Regions from separate parts of the Mycobacterium terrae genome, predicted to be linked through region 2. Evidence: predicted binding sites of a transcription regulator. Region 2 holds the regulator's gene; each other region holds the start of a gene.
The links. Region 2 encodes LexA, which represses DNA repair genes until DNA is damaged. Its sites were predicted from a motif close to CGAACANNTGTTCG; they were not measured.

Region 1 (5,007 bases), 600 kb from region 2:
GTCCAACTCGAAATACAACGGCAGCAGCGTGATCGCCTCGATCGAGCCGAACACCGCCGGGGCGGTGTGGCCGGCCATGCCGTTTCCGGCGTCGACGGCCACGCGCAGCGGGCGCGAGCCGCTGATGTCGACCAGGGAGTGCAGGAACGTCGCGTAGTCACTCAGCACGTCGCGATCGGTGATGTTGCCGCGCTCCCCGGACCGGCCGGCGACGGCGTCCACGCCGGCGATCAGCTCGTCGCGGATCCGGCCCAGGCCGGTGTCTGCGCCCACGGGCTTGGCGCCCGCCCGGCACAGCTTGATGCCGTTGTAGGCGGCCGGATTATGGCTGGCGGTGAACATCGCCCCCGGGCAGTCCAGCGAGCCGGACGCGAAATAGAGCTGGTCGGTCGAGGCCAGACCGATCCGGATCACGTCGAGGCCCTGGGCGACCACTCCTTCGGCGAACGCGGCCGACAGCGGTGGCGAACTCTCCCGCATGTCGTGGCCGATCACCACCTGGCTGGCGCCCTCGTCGCTCATCAGCCGGGCGAAGACGGCTCCGACCTCGGTAACCAGGGATTCATCGATCTCCGAACCGACCAGGCCACGTACGTCGTACGCCTTGATCACACGGTGGACAGCCGCAGCGGGCCGAGACATGGACAGGGCTCCTGACGAAGTGGACTCTTGACGCTCAAGCCTAGCCCGGAACCCGCGATCAGTCTGACGGGTCGGGCAACACACGCAGGTGACCCCGGCGCCGGCCGTTGCTCTTGCCGCTGGGACCCGGCGGCGCCAGCACGCCGCCGCCGGGGGCGGTGGCCGGTGCACTGCGGGCACCGGAATCCGTCGGCCCGGCCTGCGGGTACCACCCGTTGGCGGGCGCGGCTTGCCCGGTCTGGCCCTCGCGCACCGCTTCGGCGAGGGCGATCAGGTCGTCCTCCTCGGGGGAGACCCAGGGGCCGGGGTGGCGGACCAGTTCCCAGCCGCGCGGGGCGGTGATCCGGCCGGCGTGGTTGAAGCACAGATCCCACGAATGCGGCTCGGCGGCGGTCGCCAGCGGTCCGACCACGGCGGTGGAGTCCGAGTAGACGAACGTCAGCGTCGCCACCGCGTAGTGCGGACACCCTGGCCGACAGCAGCGGCGGGGAACGTTCACGCTCGTGAGGCTATCGTGGCCGCGTACTGCCGCGGCGCCGGACACGCGCAACGGGCGGGCACGCTATGCGCAACCGTTACCATCGTCTGCGTGATCGCCACGCGTCGGCATTGGCGCGGCCGCGAGCCCCGCGGGCCGCTGCTGCCGTCGACCGTGCCGGGTTGGCGCACCCGTGCCGAGCGGTTCGACATGGCGGTGCTGGAGGCCTACGAGCCCATCGAACAACGCTGGAAACAACGGCTATCGGCGCTCGACGTCGCGGTCGATGAGATTCCGCGCATCGCCGCCAGGGATCCCGACAGTGTGCAGTGGCCCCCGGAAGTGGTCGCCGACGGGCCGATTCCGCTGGCACGCTTGATTCCCGCCGGGGTCGATGTTCGGGGCAACCCGACGCGGGCGCGAATCCTGCTGTTCCGCAAGCCGATCGAGCAACGGGCGAACGACAGCACCGAACTCGGGGATTTATTGCACGAAATTCTGGTGGCCCAGGTCGCCACCTACCTGGATGTCGAACCCACCGTCATCGATCCGACGATCGACGACTAGCGCCGGGCACCGGTAACGCGAAAACTCTCAGATGATGCCGCGCTTGAGGCGGCGGCGCTCACGCTCGGACAGGCCACCCCAGATACCGAACCGCTCGTCGTGGGCCAGTGCGTATTCCAGGCACTCGGTGCGTACCGAGCACCGCGTGCAGATCTTCTTGGCCTCGCGGGTGGAGCCGCCCTTCTCCGGGAAGAACGCCTCGGGGTCGGTCTGGGCGCACAGGGCGCGGTCCTGCCATTGCTCGTTGGTGGCCGAGGCGGGATCGAACGGGTCGAATTCGTCGTAATCCTCGGGTTCGGGAACCAGACTCAGATGCGGCCGGCTCGGCGCCGACTCGGTCTGCGCTGGCGTCATTTCGGCCTGGGCATGCGGTGTCCCCCCCATTACGCCCCAAAGGTGCTCATAGGACATCCTCTGCCTCCTCACCTGGTCGCCCGATCCTGATATGTCGCCCGCAATTGCGGTGTTGTCCGTAGCAATTCGAACATGTGATCGAATCTCGGTCTGCGACACCGGAATCGGCTGGCCAACCGGGAAATGACACTGATGTGATTAGACACGGGTTAGCTGGTCCGGTCAAGCCGAATGGCCAAATTCCTTACCATCCCGTGACCGATTTCGGACGTGTCCGAGACCGGCGAGTCCCTGTCATGTAGGCCACACCGCTGTTTCGGCGTGTCTTACCGGGGCCGTTGCACGGCCGCTGGAACACACCGCCACACCGGCCGCATCCTCACCAAAGGTACTGTCGTGCGCTGTGAAGGTCACGGTTCTGGTCGGCGGGGTCGGCGGTGCCCGTTTCCTGCTCGGCGTCCAGAAGCTGCTGGGTCTGGGCCGGTTCGGGGGTGCGGATGACGGCGCCGCGCATGAACTGACCGCGGTCGTCAACGTCGGCGACGACGCGTGGATGCACGGGGTGCGGATCTGCCCGGACCTGGACACCTGCATGTACACCCTGGGCGGCGGCGTGGACCCGGAGCGCGGCTGGGGTCACCGCGACGAAACCTGGCACGCGATGGAGGAGTTGGCCCGCTACGGGGTGCAGCCGGACTGGTTCGGTCTCGGCGATCGCGACCTGGCCACTCACCTGGTCCGCACCCAGGCGCTACGCGCCGGCTATTCGCTGACGGAAGTGACCGCGGCACTGTGTGATCGCTGGCAACCGGGTGCCAGGCTGTTGCCGGTGACCAACGACAGCTGCGAAACCCATGTCGTCATCACCGATCCCGCCGACGACTCTCAGCGTGCGATCCACTTCCAGGAGTGGTGGGTGCGCTACCGGGCCGAGGTGCCCACCCACGGGTTCGGCTTCGTCGGCAGCGAGAAGGCGAGCGCGACAGCGGAAGTCGTCGAGGCCATCGCCGAAGCCGACGTGGTGCTGCTGGCCCCGTCCAATCCGGTAGTGAGCATCGGCGCCATTCTCGCCGTCCCCGGCATCCGGGCGGCCCTGCGATCGACGCCGGCCTCGATCGTCGGCTACTCACCGATCGTCGCCGGAAAGCCATTGCGCGGCATGGCCGACACCTGCCTGAGCGTGATCGGCCTGGATTCCACCTCGCAGGCGGTGGGCGCTCACTACGGGGCCCGTAGCGGGACCGGGATCCTGGACTGCTGGCTGGTGCACGAGGGCGAGCACGCGCAGGTGGACGGCGTGACGGTGCGCTCCGCCCCGCTGTTGATGACCGATCCGGCTGCGACGGCCGAGATGGTGCGCACCGGGCTGGATCTCGCGGGCGTGTCGCTATGACGGGGCGGCGCGAACACGGCAGCGCCGCCAAGGTCGAGATCCTGCCGGTCACCGGCCTGGGCGAATTCCGGCCCGGCGATGACCTGGCGGTCGCGCTGGCGCAGGCCGCACCGTGGCTGGCCGACGGCGACATCGTGGTGGTCACCAGCAAGGTGGTGTCCAAGTGCGAGGGCCGTATCGTTCCGGCGCCGCATGACGCCGAGGCGCGAGACGCACTGCGCCGCCAGCTGGTCGAGGCCGAGGCGGTGCGCGTACTGGCCCGTAAGGGCCGCACCTGGATCACCGAGAATCGGCTCGGCCTGGTGCAGGCCGCCGCGGGCGTGGACGGTTCCAACGTCGGCTCCGACGAACTCGCGCTGCTGCCGGTCGACCCCGACGGAAGTGCCGCCGCGCTGCGGACCAGCCTGGCGACCCGGCTCGGTGTCGACGTGGCGGTGCTGATCACCGACACGATGGGCCGCGCCTGGCGCAACGGACAGATCGATGTCGCGATCGGGGCATCGGGCCTGACGGTCCTCAACGGCTACGCCGGTGCCGTCGACCGGCACGGCAACGAGTTGTTCGTCACCGAAGTGGCGGTCGCCGACGAACTGGCCGCGGCTGCCGACCTGGTCAAGGGCAAGCTCACCGATGTTCCGGTAGCGGTGGTGCGCGGCGTGTCCAGCCCCGACGACGGTTCCACCGCGGCCGCACTGGTGCGCTCCGGTTCCGAGGACCTGTTCTGGCTGGGCACCGCCGAGGCCATCGAGACCGGGCGGCGCCAAGCCCAGCTGCTGCGCCGCTCGGTGCGCGTGTTCGCGGGCGAACCCGTGCCGGCAGAGACGATCACCGACGCCATATCCGAAGCCCTGACCGCCCCGGCACCGCACCACACCCGGCCGACGCGGTTCGTCTGGTTGCAGACCCCGAGTGTGCGCTCCCGGCTCCTGGACGCGATGGCCCAGCGCTGGCGTGCCGACCTGGCCGGCGACGGCAAGTCCCCCGAGGCGATCGAGGCCCGGGTGGCGCGCGGCCGGATCCTCTACGACGCACCCGAAGTCGTCATCCCGGTCATGGTTCCCGACGGGGCGCATGACTACCCCGACCCGGATCGCACCGCCGCCGAGCACACCATGTTCACCGTGGCGGTCGGCGCAGCCGTTCAGGCGCTGCTGGTGGCGCTGGCGGTGCGCGGCGTAGGCAGTTGCTGGATCGGGTCGACGATCTTCACTCCCGAGCTGGTGCGCGCCGAACTCGACCTGCCGGCGGACTGGGAGCCGTTGGGCGCCATCGCGATCGGCTACGCCATCGAGCCGCCCGAGCCCCGCCCGCCGGCCGCCGTCGACGACCTGCTGGTCCGCCGGTGAGCACGCACGCCTCCGCGGTCGCAACGCTGACGGCGTGGGCGGCACCGGATTCCGCACAGGACGCGCTCCGCCACGCGGTGCTGGCGTTCCTGGCCGCCCGTACCGATGCCTGCGCGCGCGAATGCGTACCCGGGCACATCACCGCCTCGGCGGCGGTGCTCGACCACACCGGTGAGCGGGTGCTGCTGACACTGCACCCGCGGGTCGGGCGCTGGGTGCAACTGGGC
Region 2 (5,007 bases):
CGGCGTCACCGGCGGTGCACAGCACCGGGATTCGCGCGGCCCGCAGCGCCCCGATCCAGCGTGTGGGAGCGCCGTCATGGAAGACCACCAGGGCGGCACCGGCCGCGATGCAGGCGTCGATGTGGGCGCGGCGGACGAACGGCACCAGCAGATTGGCGGCTACCGGCCGGCCGCCGGCCAGCGTCACGGCGCGACGCAGGTCCGCGGCGAAGCGCTGTGGATCGCTCAGCCCGACGGTGCCCAGCCCGCCGGCCGCCGAGACCGCACCGGCCAATTCGGCCCCGGCCACGCCGCCGCCCATCCCGGCTTGAATGACCGGCGTGCTCAGTCCAAGCGATTCCAGCAGACTCATCGATGCCGCCCTCCGTGTCGACGTGCCCGAACGGTGACGCAGCAGCGCCGCTCGCACGGGGTCAGGGCGGCCCGTTGCGGGGATTCGCCGGTGCCCTCCAACATGCCCTGGATCAGGTTCAGGTTGAGCCCGCACACCGCCTCGGTGTATTGGCGGGCCAGCCGCTCAAACGGGCAGTTGCGCAGCTCGATGTCCCCGGCCGCGTTGACCGCCGGCTCGTAGCCGAATTCCTCGAGCGTGCTCACGAGGCCGTGCCGGACCGGGATCTCCCGGCCGGCCCGGCGGGCTGCCGCCGAGATCGCCGAGCGCACGGTGCCGGCGTCATCGGCGACCATGGCGCTGACCAGCAGGTCGGCCAGCAGACGATAGTTGCGTGGTGGCACGCTCACCGAAAGTTCGTCCCGGGTGCGCGCGTACCGTTTGGCGGGGCGCCCGGCGCCGGGCCCAGAGCGCCCGGCGGGCCGGGCGTAACTCACCGACAAGATCCCTGCCTCGGCCAGTTTGTCGAGGTGGTAGGCCGCCAGGGTACGGCTGATGCCCGCGGCGCTCGCGGCGTCCTCGCGGGCCACCGGATCGTCGCACGAGGCGATGTACTGGTAGAGCCGTTGCCGTACCGGATCGTCCAAAGAGCTCAACCCGGTCAACGGATTCCGGCCGTCGCGCGGCGGGGTGCTCATCGCCTCAATGTAACACCAAAACATATTGACAAATAGGGCCGGATGCCGCCAATCTGAACGCAACACCGAGAAGTCGATGGGGGAGATTGAGATGTCGGTAGCCGCCTACGCGGACCTGCGGGTGGTCGATCGGCCGGTCCCGAACCTGGACGCCGCCGAGCAGGCCGCCGCGGCATTTCTGCATGCGCTGGGCATCTCCACCGCCGACGAGGGACTTCAGAACACGCCGCGCCGGGTGGCGCGCGCCTATGCAGAGATGTTCACCCCGAAGCCGTTCGAGGCCACCACTTTTCCCAACGACGAGGGCTACGATGAGCTGGTGCTGGTCCGCGACATCCCGCTCCGGACGGTCTGCGAGCACCATCTGTTGCCGTTCACCGGAACCGCCTGTGTCGGTTACCTGCCCGGCGATCGCATCCTGGGCCTGTCGAAGCTGGCCCGGGTCGTCGACTACTTCGCCAGCCGGCCGCAGGTGCAGGAACGCCTCACCAAGCAGGTGGCGGATTGGCTCACCGATCACCTGCAGCCGCGTGCCGTCGGGGTGGTGATCCGCGCCGAGCACACCTGCATGACATTGCGCGGTGTTCACGCCACCGGGTCGACCACCGTGACCTCGACCCTGCTGGGCACGCTGCGAACCGATGCGCGCTCGCGGCAGGAGTTCTTCTCCCTCATCGGTATCGGCGGCACCGGGTAGCGCCCGAGCCGTCCGTCAGATCTTGCGGATGACGGTCACGACCTTGCCCAGCACGACCGCGTCGTTACCGGGAATGGGGTCGAAAACGGGGTTGTGCGGCATCAGCCAGACCTGGCCCCCGGCCCGTTTGAAGGTCTTGACGGTGGCCTCACCATCGATCATCGCGGCGACGATGTCGCCGTTGTCGGCGACGTTCTGCTGGCGCACCACCACCCAGTCGCCATCGCAGATCGCGGCGTCGACCATCGACTCACCTACGACCTTGAGCAGGAACAGCTCGCCTTCGCCCACCAGTTCGCGGGGGAGCGGGAAGATATCCTCGACCGCTTCCTCGGCCAGGATCGGCCCACCGGCCGCAATCCGACCCAGCACCGGGACGAAGGTGGGTTCGGGCAGCGCATCGGATCCGGCGAACTCGGTCCGCGGGGCCGCGTGCGAGGCCACGGTCGCATCCTCCGGGCCGCGGACGTCGACGGCGCGGGGCCGGTTGGGGTCACGACGCAGATAGCCCTTGCGCTCCAGTGTGCGCAACTGGTGGGCGACCGAGGAAGTCGAGGTCAGCCCCACGGCGTCGCCGATCTCCCGGATGCTCGGCGGATACCCGCGCTCGTTCACCGAGGCGCGGATGACGTCCAGGATGGTGCGCTGCCGTGCGGTCAGCGGGGAATCCGATGCCGGTGCCGGGGCGGTCTTGCTGCTGTCGCTCATAGAGGCGAATGTAGCCCCAATCCTGCCATTAATCAAACATGTGTTCGAGGTGTGTCGCGCGGGCGTTCGAAGTGTCACCGCCTTGTCGGTGGGGGTCGCTAATGTTTTCGACAACGAATCGATCACATGTTCGGACATCGAACATACAATCGATTAGTATTCGAACAGTCGAGCGAACAGGGTCGCCGACGCCGAGTGAGGGAGAACCGCACATGATGCTCATCGACACGATCGCGCCGACGTTCGACCAGGCCGGGGCCGACCGCTCCCGGACACGTCGCGGTCCCGGTACGTCGGGGCGCGCGTGCGCGGTGCACACCCGCCCGGCGCGGCTGGTGCGGACCCGTCCGGGCGGCGCGCCGCTTCGGCATCGGGGCAGCGCAGTGCTGATGTCGCGCACCGCGCACCGGCCGCAGCCCGTCAAGCCCATCACTCCGGCGACCACGGTCGTGCTGGCGCTGATCGCCGCGGGGATCACGGTCTGGCTCGGTCTGGTCGCCCAGTTCGGTGCGGCGAGGGCCGGCGGCGGCGCCCCCGCGGTGCCCGAGCAGCTCGGCGTGGTGCGGGTGCAGAGCGGCGAGAACCTGCAGCACCTGGCGGCCCGGGTCGCGCCCGACGCCCCGACCGCCCAGGTCGTCGACCGGATCCGCGAACTCAACAGCCTGGAATCGGTGGCCCTGGACGCCGGTCAGCCGCTGATCGCGCCGATCGGCTGACCGTCGATGTCCGGTCGGCCGCGGCCTGCGACTACTACGGCGCGCCGCCCGGCTCCGGCGCAGGTACGCTCTCAGTTGTCCCAGCGGTCCGGGTTGCCTCGGCGATTGCAGGTGTCCGGCTCGCCGCACGGCGAAGGAGCGGCCATGCATTGCCCGTTTTGTCGCCATCCAGACTCCCGGGTGGTGGACTCCCGCGAAACCGATGAAGGACAGGCCATTCGGCGCCGTCGCTCCTGCCCGGAATGCGGCCGCCGCTTCTCCACCGTGGAGACCGCGGTGCTGGCTGTGGTGAAACGCAGCGGCGTCACCGAGCCGTTCAGCCGGGAGAAGGTTATCAGCGGGGTGCGCCGGGCCTGTCAGGGCCGCGATGTCGACGATGATGCGCTCAACCTGCTGGCCCAGCAGGTGGAAGACGCGGTGCGGGCGGCGGGCTCACCGGAGATCCCCAGCCACGAGGTGGGTTTGGCGATTCTCGGGCCGCTGCGCGAACTCGACGAAGTGGCCTACCTGCGATTCGCCTCGGTGTATCGCTCATTCTCGTCGGCGGCCGACTTCGAGCGGGAGATCGAGGCGCTGCGCGAGCACCGCGAGGTGCCCAGCACCGGTTGAGGGTCGCGGCGCCGTGCTGCGCACTACGCTGGCCCCATGGCACCCGACCTGCATCCGAATCTTGTGGAGCTGGCACCGCTGTTGGGCACCTGGTCCGGCCGGGGCTCCGGGGTGTATCCCACGATCGCGTCGTTCGAATACCTCGAAGAGGTGGTGTTCTCCCACGTCGGCAAACCGTTTCTGGTGTACGGCCAGAAGACCAAGTCGGCCGCCGACGGGCTGCCGCTGCACGCCGAGTCCGGGTACCTGCGGGTGCCGCAACTCGGCCGGATCGAGTGGGTGCTGGCCCATCCGAGCGGTATCACCGAGATCGAGGTGGGCAGCTACCAGGTGACCGCCGGCGGTATCGAACTCGAGATGTCCGCGCCGACGATCGGCCTGGCACCTACGGCCAAAAAGGTGACAGCACTGCGCCGCCACTACCGCCTCGACGGCGACGAGTTGTCCTACACGCTGGACATGGGTGCGGTCGGGCAGGCGGCGCAGAACCATCTCACCGCCGCGCTGCGGCGAGCGGGGTAGTCCCGCCCGTCACACCGTGCCGTCGTCGTCCCGGTCCTTCTTCGCCTCCTGGGCCAGGAACCGTTCGAACTCAGCACCGAGTTCGTCGGCGCTGGGCAGATCCTCGTCGCGCGCCAGCAACGAGCGGTTCTCCTGGGCGGCGACGAAGGCGTCGTACTGGCGTTCCAGCGCCGCCACCACCTGGGCCACCTCGGCGCTCGCCTCGACCTGTTCGTCGATCTTGGCCCGGATGTCGGCCGCGGCCTGACCGAGTTCGGCCAGCGGCAACTGTAGGGAGCCGCTCTGGGCCGCCTGCCGCAGCAGCGCCTCGGCAGCCTCCGGATAGTCGGTCTGTGACACGTAGTGCGGCACATGCGCGGTGAACCCGACCACCTCGTGGCCGTGCTGCGCCATCCGGTACTCCAACAGATTGGAGGCGCTGCCGGGAACCTGGACCTCGGCGATCCACGGCGTGAAATCGGTGATCAACTCGCGGTTGTTGGAGTGCGCGGTCAGCGTCACCGGCCGGGTGTGCGGGACCGCCATCGGGATCGTGCCCAACCCGATGGTCCGCCGGACCCCGAGCCGCTCGGCCAACAGTCGAACCGCGGTGATGAACCGCTCCCACTTGAGATCCGGCTCCATACCCGCCAACAACAGGAACGGCGTCCCGGCGGTGTCGCGCAGCGCGTAGAGGCTGAGCTCTGGCTCGGCGTAGTGGGTGAAGTGGTCGGTCTTGAACGTCAT
Region 3 (5,007 bases), 930 kb from region 2:
ACCGCTGGCATTACTTTCACCAACTGGCCGTCGCCAACGGCCAATTGAGTGCGGACGATGTCTTTCTGCCGATCATCCCGACCCCGTTCGGCTTCGGGCTCTGGACCAGCCACACCACACCGATCCACCTCGGCACCACGGCGATCCTGTTGGACCGCTTCACCGCGGCGGCGACCTGCGCTGCGATAGCACAACACCGGGTCAACGTATTATGCTGCGTCAGCACACAATTGACGATGATGATGGCCGACCCTGCCAGTCGAGAATTCGACCTGAGCTCGCTGCGGGTGGTTTTCACCGGTGGTGAGGCATTGCCCTACCGGCCGGCCGCGGAGTTCGAGGCGCTCACCGGGGCGAAAATCTTGCAGTTCTACGGCTCCAACGAGACCGGACTGCTCAGCGCAACCACTCTCGACGACCCGCTGGAGCGGCGGTTGCGCACCGGGGGGCGGGTCGTGCCGGAGATGGCGGTCCGGCTCTTCGGGGGTGAGGACGGCGACACCGATGTGACCGACACCGGCCGGGGCCAGCCCGCCTGCCGGGGGCCGGCGACCAGCCTGGGTTATCTGGGCGGGGTCGATCACGACAAGCTGTTCACCGCCGACGGCTGGATGCGCATGGGGGACATCTGCGAGATCGACGCTGACGGCTATCTGAGCGTCACCGGCCGGACGTCGGACTTCATCCTGCGGGGCGGCAAGAATATCAGCGCCGCGCAGGTCGAGGATGCCGTCATGACCCACCCGAGGGTCGCGGTCGCCGCCGCGGTAGCGATGCCCGACGAGGTGTTCGGCGAGAAGGTCTGTGTCTTCGTCGAGCTCGGCGATGCCGAACTCGTCGGCGCCGGCGCCCTGGAGTTGCCCGAACTCCTCGAGCATCTACTGACGCTCGGGGTGTCCAAGGAGCTGTGGCCCGAAGGACTCGTCGTCGTCGATGAGCTGCCGCGGTCCTCCGGCGGCAAGATCGCCAAAGGGCAGCTGCGGCAGCAGGTCCGCGACAGTTCCGGCGCTCCCGATCATTCGTAGCCCTCGTACACCTGCGAAGGTCCGTCGGGAGTGATGAGATAGCCCACCGTGGCGACGTGCACGTCGCCGACCGGGTCGAGTTCGCGGTACCCGCCGAACAGTTCGACGTCGTCGTCTTGCAGGCCCACCCGGAAGCCCCCCCAGAGATAGGGAATCGGAAACCACAGTTGTTTTCCCGGCAGCTCGTGCAGCACGTCGACCGGCGGATAGCGGAACATCTGGCGCAGGTCGACACCGCGGAACAGCTGCTGGATCAAGTCATCGATGATTCCGGCGAGTTGTGCGTTGAGCGCGGCGATCCGGTCGCGGTCCAGCGACGGTGCCGGGGGCTTGAGCACGCCCAACAACTCGGCGGGCCGCTGGTGCTCGACGGCGATGTCGTAGGCAGTGCGGCCTGCGGCGTCGGGCTGGCTGCGCAGCGCACCCCGCTCGATCAGCCACGACGCGACGTCCGGGGGCGCCCCGTGCCAGCCGGCCTGGTGCAGCACGGTCAACCAGGTCTTGCCGCCGGGCCGCCAGGCTTTGACGTCGACGACGTGGTCGCCGCGGTCGAGTTCGCGGACCACCTTGCGCCACTTCCCCCGTTTGGCCGCGTCGGCCAGATACAGCGCGGCTTGAAGTTGCCGATTGCCCAGCAGCGAGCGGTCCATCACCCCCGGCCACAGCGGCGCATTGTTGCGGATCTCGTTGTAGGTGGTCACGGTGCCATCTTCTCGCGGTCCGGGCTTGGATACCTCACCGCCCACGGCCTATGGGTCCTCATCGTCGTCGAGGAGTTCGTCCGGATGTTGGAGATGGTTGATCCGCGGCGGGCTGGTGCCGTCGGTCCAGGCCAGGCGCCCTTGCTCGGTGACGTGAGTTTGTAGGTCGCCACGGGTGGCACCGCCGTGGTCGCCTCCGCAGGCGAAGTAGAGCTCGTCGGCATTGGTGCGGCCGTCGCGCGCCCAATCGGTCGAATGGTGAACTTCGCAGTGGTAGCCGGGTGCCGGACAGTTCGGTCTGGTGCAACCGCGGTCGCGGGCGTGGCAGATGATCCGGTGATCCAGGGTGGCGATCCGCTTGCTGCGGCCCAGATACAGCGGCCGCTCGGAGTGGTTGTCGAACACCGCGAGGTAGTGGATTGAGTTGGCCGCCATCCGGATCAGATCACGCATCGGAAGGCGGCTGCCGCCACCAGTGCGCGCCGCAGTCGGCATCGGGACGTCCGGGTCGGCCATGGCGCGGGCCGCCTGGTCGAGGTCGGCGAGTTTGGTGGTGACCACGACGGTTACCGGAACGCCGCGGTGGGTGCCCATGGCACCGGATTCGATGCCGTGGCGCAGGGCCAGCTTCAGTGCGTCGTGGTCTCGTTGTCCCGATGACCTGGAATCGCGTACTTGGGTGCTCTCGGGCTGGCGGTGGCCGGGGCGAACCGCAGCGACGGCTGCTTCGAGGTAGGCGCGGGTTTCGGGATCGATGCAGCCGGACAGTCGGCTCATCCCATCGGGGCCTTGACGGCCCAGGACCAGGTTGCGCCGCCGTGCCCGGTCTTCGTCGGTGAAGTTGCCATCGGGGTTGAGGTGATCTGCGATGGCGTGCCCGATTGCGGTCACGAAGACGGCGTCCTGCTCGGCGGCGTGGCGTACCAGGGTCCGTTCGGCGGCTTCACGATCGGCCGGTGCGACTTTCGCGGGCAGTTCGTCTAGGGCTTTGGTGACCGCTTTGATGTGATCTTCACCGATCTGGCCGTCCTCGACAGCGGCGGCGACTTCGGGAAGCTCAGGCGGAGCCGGCGGCCCGGTCAGGTTGCGCCGCGGTCGGATACGGGCGGCGATGCGGAGCCGGCGCCGGACTTCCGCGCGGGTGATACGCAAGCGCGACCACAGCAGGTCTGTGATCTTGGTATCGGCAGGCAGTCGCGGGTCCTCGGGACCGTCGGCGGGGTCGGCGATCTCGCCGAAGATGCGGTAGGACAGGCCGCGATTGACCCGGTGCTGGAGTTCGAGGTGTTCGGCGACTTCGACGCGAAACGCGTTGCCGACGATGTCGGTGTCAGTGCAGCGGAGCCGGGCTTGGGCGTCGTCGATCAGCGCCAGGTCCGCGCGGATGGCCGCACGGGCCGCCGCGGCGGGAGGAAGGACCTGATCGGGTTCGGACACCCCTCCAACGTATCGAACGTTTGTGCGAATATGAGGGCTCGAGGGCTGCCTGTGGATGAACCGGACAACTGTGGATGAAGGCGGCCGGAACTGCGGCGCGCCCGCCGGCGTGGATGTCACCGGTTCCGGTCCTGTCGGTAATGCCCTATATACAGTTCTGTTCAACCTCCGACGGCCGCAGACAGGTGGGTGCAGCAGTGATAACCGGTGAGCTCAAGGGCAAGATCGACCGGGTCTGGGATGCGTTTTGGTCGGGAGGCATCTCCAACCCGCTGGAGGTCATCGAGCAGATCACCTATCTGCTGTTCATCCGCCGGCTGGATGACCTGAACACGCTCGCCGAGAAGAAGGCTCGCATCACCGGTACCAGCGACGGCATGCTGTTCGGGGCGGGCCAGCAACATCTGCGCTGGTCCAAGCTCAAGCATGAAGACCCGACGCTGATGCACAAGATCGTCGCCGACGGGGTCTTCCCGTTCTTGCGCGGCCTCGGCGGCGACGGATCGACGTACTCGGAACACATGCGCGACGCTCGGTTCACCATTCCCACTCCGCAGTTGCTGTCGCGAGTGGTGGACCTGCTCGACGACATACCGATGGATGACCGCGACACCAACGGCGACCTGTACGAATATCTGCTGTCCAAGATCGCCGCTGCCGGTGTCAACGGGCAGTTCCGTACGCCACGGCACATCATCAAGGCGATGGTCGCGATGATGGCTCCGCGGCCGGGCGACGAGATCTGCGACCCGGCCTGTGGCACAGCCGGATTCCTGGTGGCTGCCTCCGAGTACGTCCGCGATCAGCACCCCGGCGTACTGACGAATGCCGAGCAGCGGCAGCACTTCCACGCCAGCATGTTCCACGGATACGACTTCGACGCCACCATGCTGCGCATCGGTAGCATGAACATGTTGCTGCACGGAGTGGAATCACCGGACATCCGTTACCGCGACTCACTATCCGAGGGCGCCAGCGAGGATGCCGAGAAATACACGCTGATCCTCGCCAACCCGCCGTTTGCCGGTTCGCTGGACTACGAGTCGACCTCGAAAGATCTGCAGCGAATGGTCAAGACCAAGAAGACCGAGCTGCTGTTCTTGGCACTGTTTTTGAAACTCCTGAAGCCAGGTGGGCGGGCGGCCGTGATCGTTCCGGACGGTGTGCTATTCGGATCATCCAAGGCACACAAGGAACTTCGCCGGGTGCTGGTGGAGGAGCAGAAACTCGACGGGGTGGTGAAACTGCCGTCAGGGGTGTTCAAGCCGTACGCGGGAGTGTCGACGGCGATCCTGCTGTTCACCAAGACCAATTCTGGCGGTACTGACAACGTATGGTTCTACGACGTGCAGGCCGACGGGTTCTCGTTGGACGACAAGCGCAACCCGGTGGAGGCAAACGACCTGCCGGATGTGGTGGCGCGGTGGGCCGTACGAGACGGTTCCGAACGTGAGCGAGCCCGCACCGCACAGTCATTCTGCGTGCCCAAGGACGACATCGTGGCCCAGGGCTACGACCTGTCGCTTAATCGGTACAAGGAGATCGTGCACGACGAGGTCGAGCACCGGCCGCCGCTGGAGATCATCGCCGAGATCGAGAAGCTGGAGGGCGAGATCGCTGCGGGGTTGGCGGAGTTGAAGGCGATGCTGTCGTGAAGATGGAGACGGTTTCGCTCTCGTCAGTTGCTGACGTGAACCTTGGTCGTCAGCGGTCTCCGCAAAACCATACAGGCCCATCAATGCGCAATTACTTGCGTGCTGCGAACGTTGGTTGGAATGGCCTGCTTTTAGACGATGTGAAGCGAATGAACTTCACTGATGCTGAGATGGCGGTTTTTCGTCTTG

Region 1: cofD (2-phospho-L-lactate transferase) is a predicted target of LexA. The motif match lies at 2,169-2,182, and genes of this name have one in related genera.
Region 3: G6N23_RS12510 (HNH endonuclease signature motif containing protein) is a predicted target of LexA. The motif match lies at 3,177-3,190, and genes of this name have one in related genera.

The regions. Positions count from the first base shown of each region.
Region 1 covers NZ_AP022564.1:1,069,211-1,074,217, reverse strand. The annotation lists gene G6N23_RS05235 (phosphomannomutase/phosphoglucomutase) at 1-642, opposite strand, end outside; gene G6N23_RS05230 (DUF3499 domain-containing protein) at 701-1,141, opposite strand; gene G6N23_RS05225 (metallopeptidase family protein) at 1,232-1,687, shown strand; gene G6N23_RS05220 (WhiB family transcriptional regulator) at 1,715-2,071, opposite strand; gene cofD (2-phospho-L-lactate transferase) at 2,445-3,434, shown strand; gene G6N23_RS05210 (coenzyme F420-0:L-glutamate ligase) at 3,431-4,780, shown strand; gene G6N23_RS05205 (NUDIX hydrolase) at 4,777-5,007, shown strand, end outside.
Region 2 covers NZ_AP022564.1:1,666,771-1,671,777, forward strand. The annotation lists gene G6N23_RS08125 (NAD(P)H-dependent flavin oxidoreductase) at 1-352, opposite strand, end outside; gene G6N23_RS08130 (helix-turn-helix transcriptional regulator) at 349-1,029, opposite strand; gene folE (GTP cyclohydrolase I FolE) at 1,121-1,726, shown strand; gene lexA (transcriptional repressor LexA) at 1,742-2,434, opposite strand; gene G6N23_RS08145 (LysM peptidoglycan-binding domain-containing protein) at 2,647-3,150, shown strand; gene nrdR (transcriptional regulator NrdR) at 3,295-3,759, shown strand; gene G6N23_RS08155 (peroxynitrite isomerase) at 3,796-4,281, shown strand; gene G6N23_RS08160 (proteasome assembly chaperone family protein) at 4,291-5,007, opposite strand, start outside.
Region 3 covers NZ_AP022564.1:2,594,270-2,599,276, reverse strand. The annotation lists gene G6N23_RS12520 (class I adenylate-forming enzyme family protein) at 1-1,025, shown strand, start outside; gene G6N23_RS12515 (ankyrin repeat domain-containing protein) at 1,016-1,726, opposite strand; gene G6N23_RS12510 (HNH endonuclease signature motif containing protein) at 1,775-3,163, opposite strand; gene G6N23_RS12505 (type I restriction-modification system subunit M) at 3,361-4,818, shown strand; gene G6N23_RS12500 (restriction endonuclease subunit S) at 4,821-5,007, shown strand, end outside.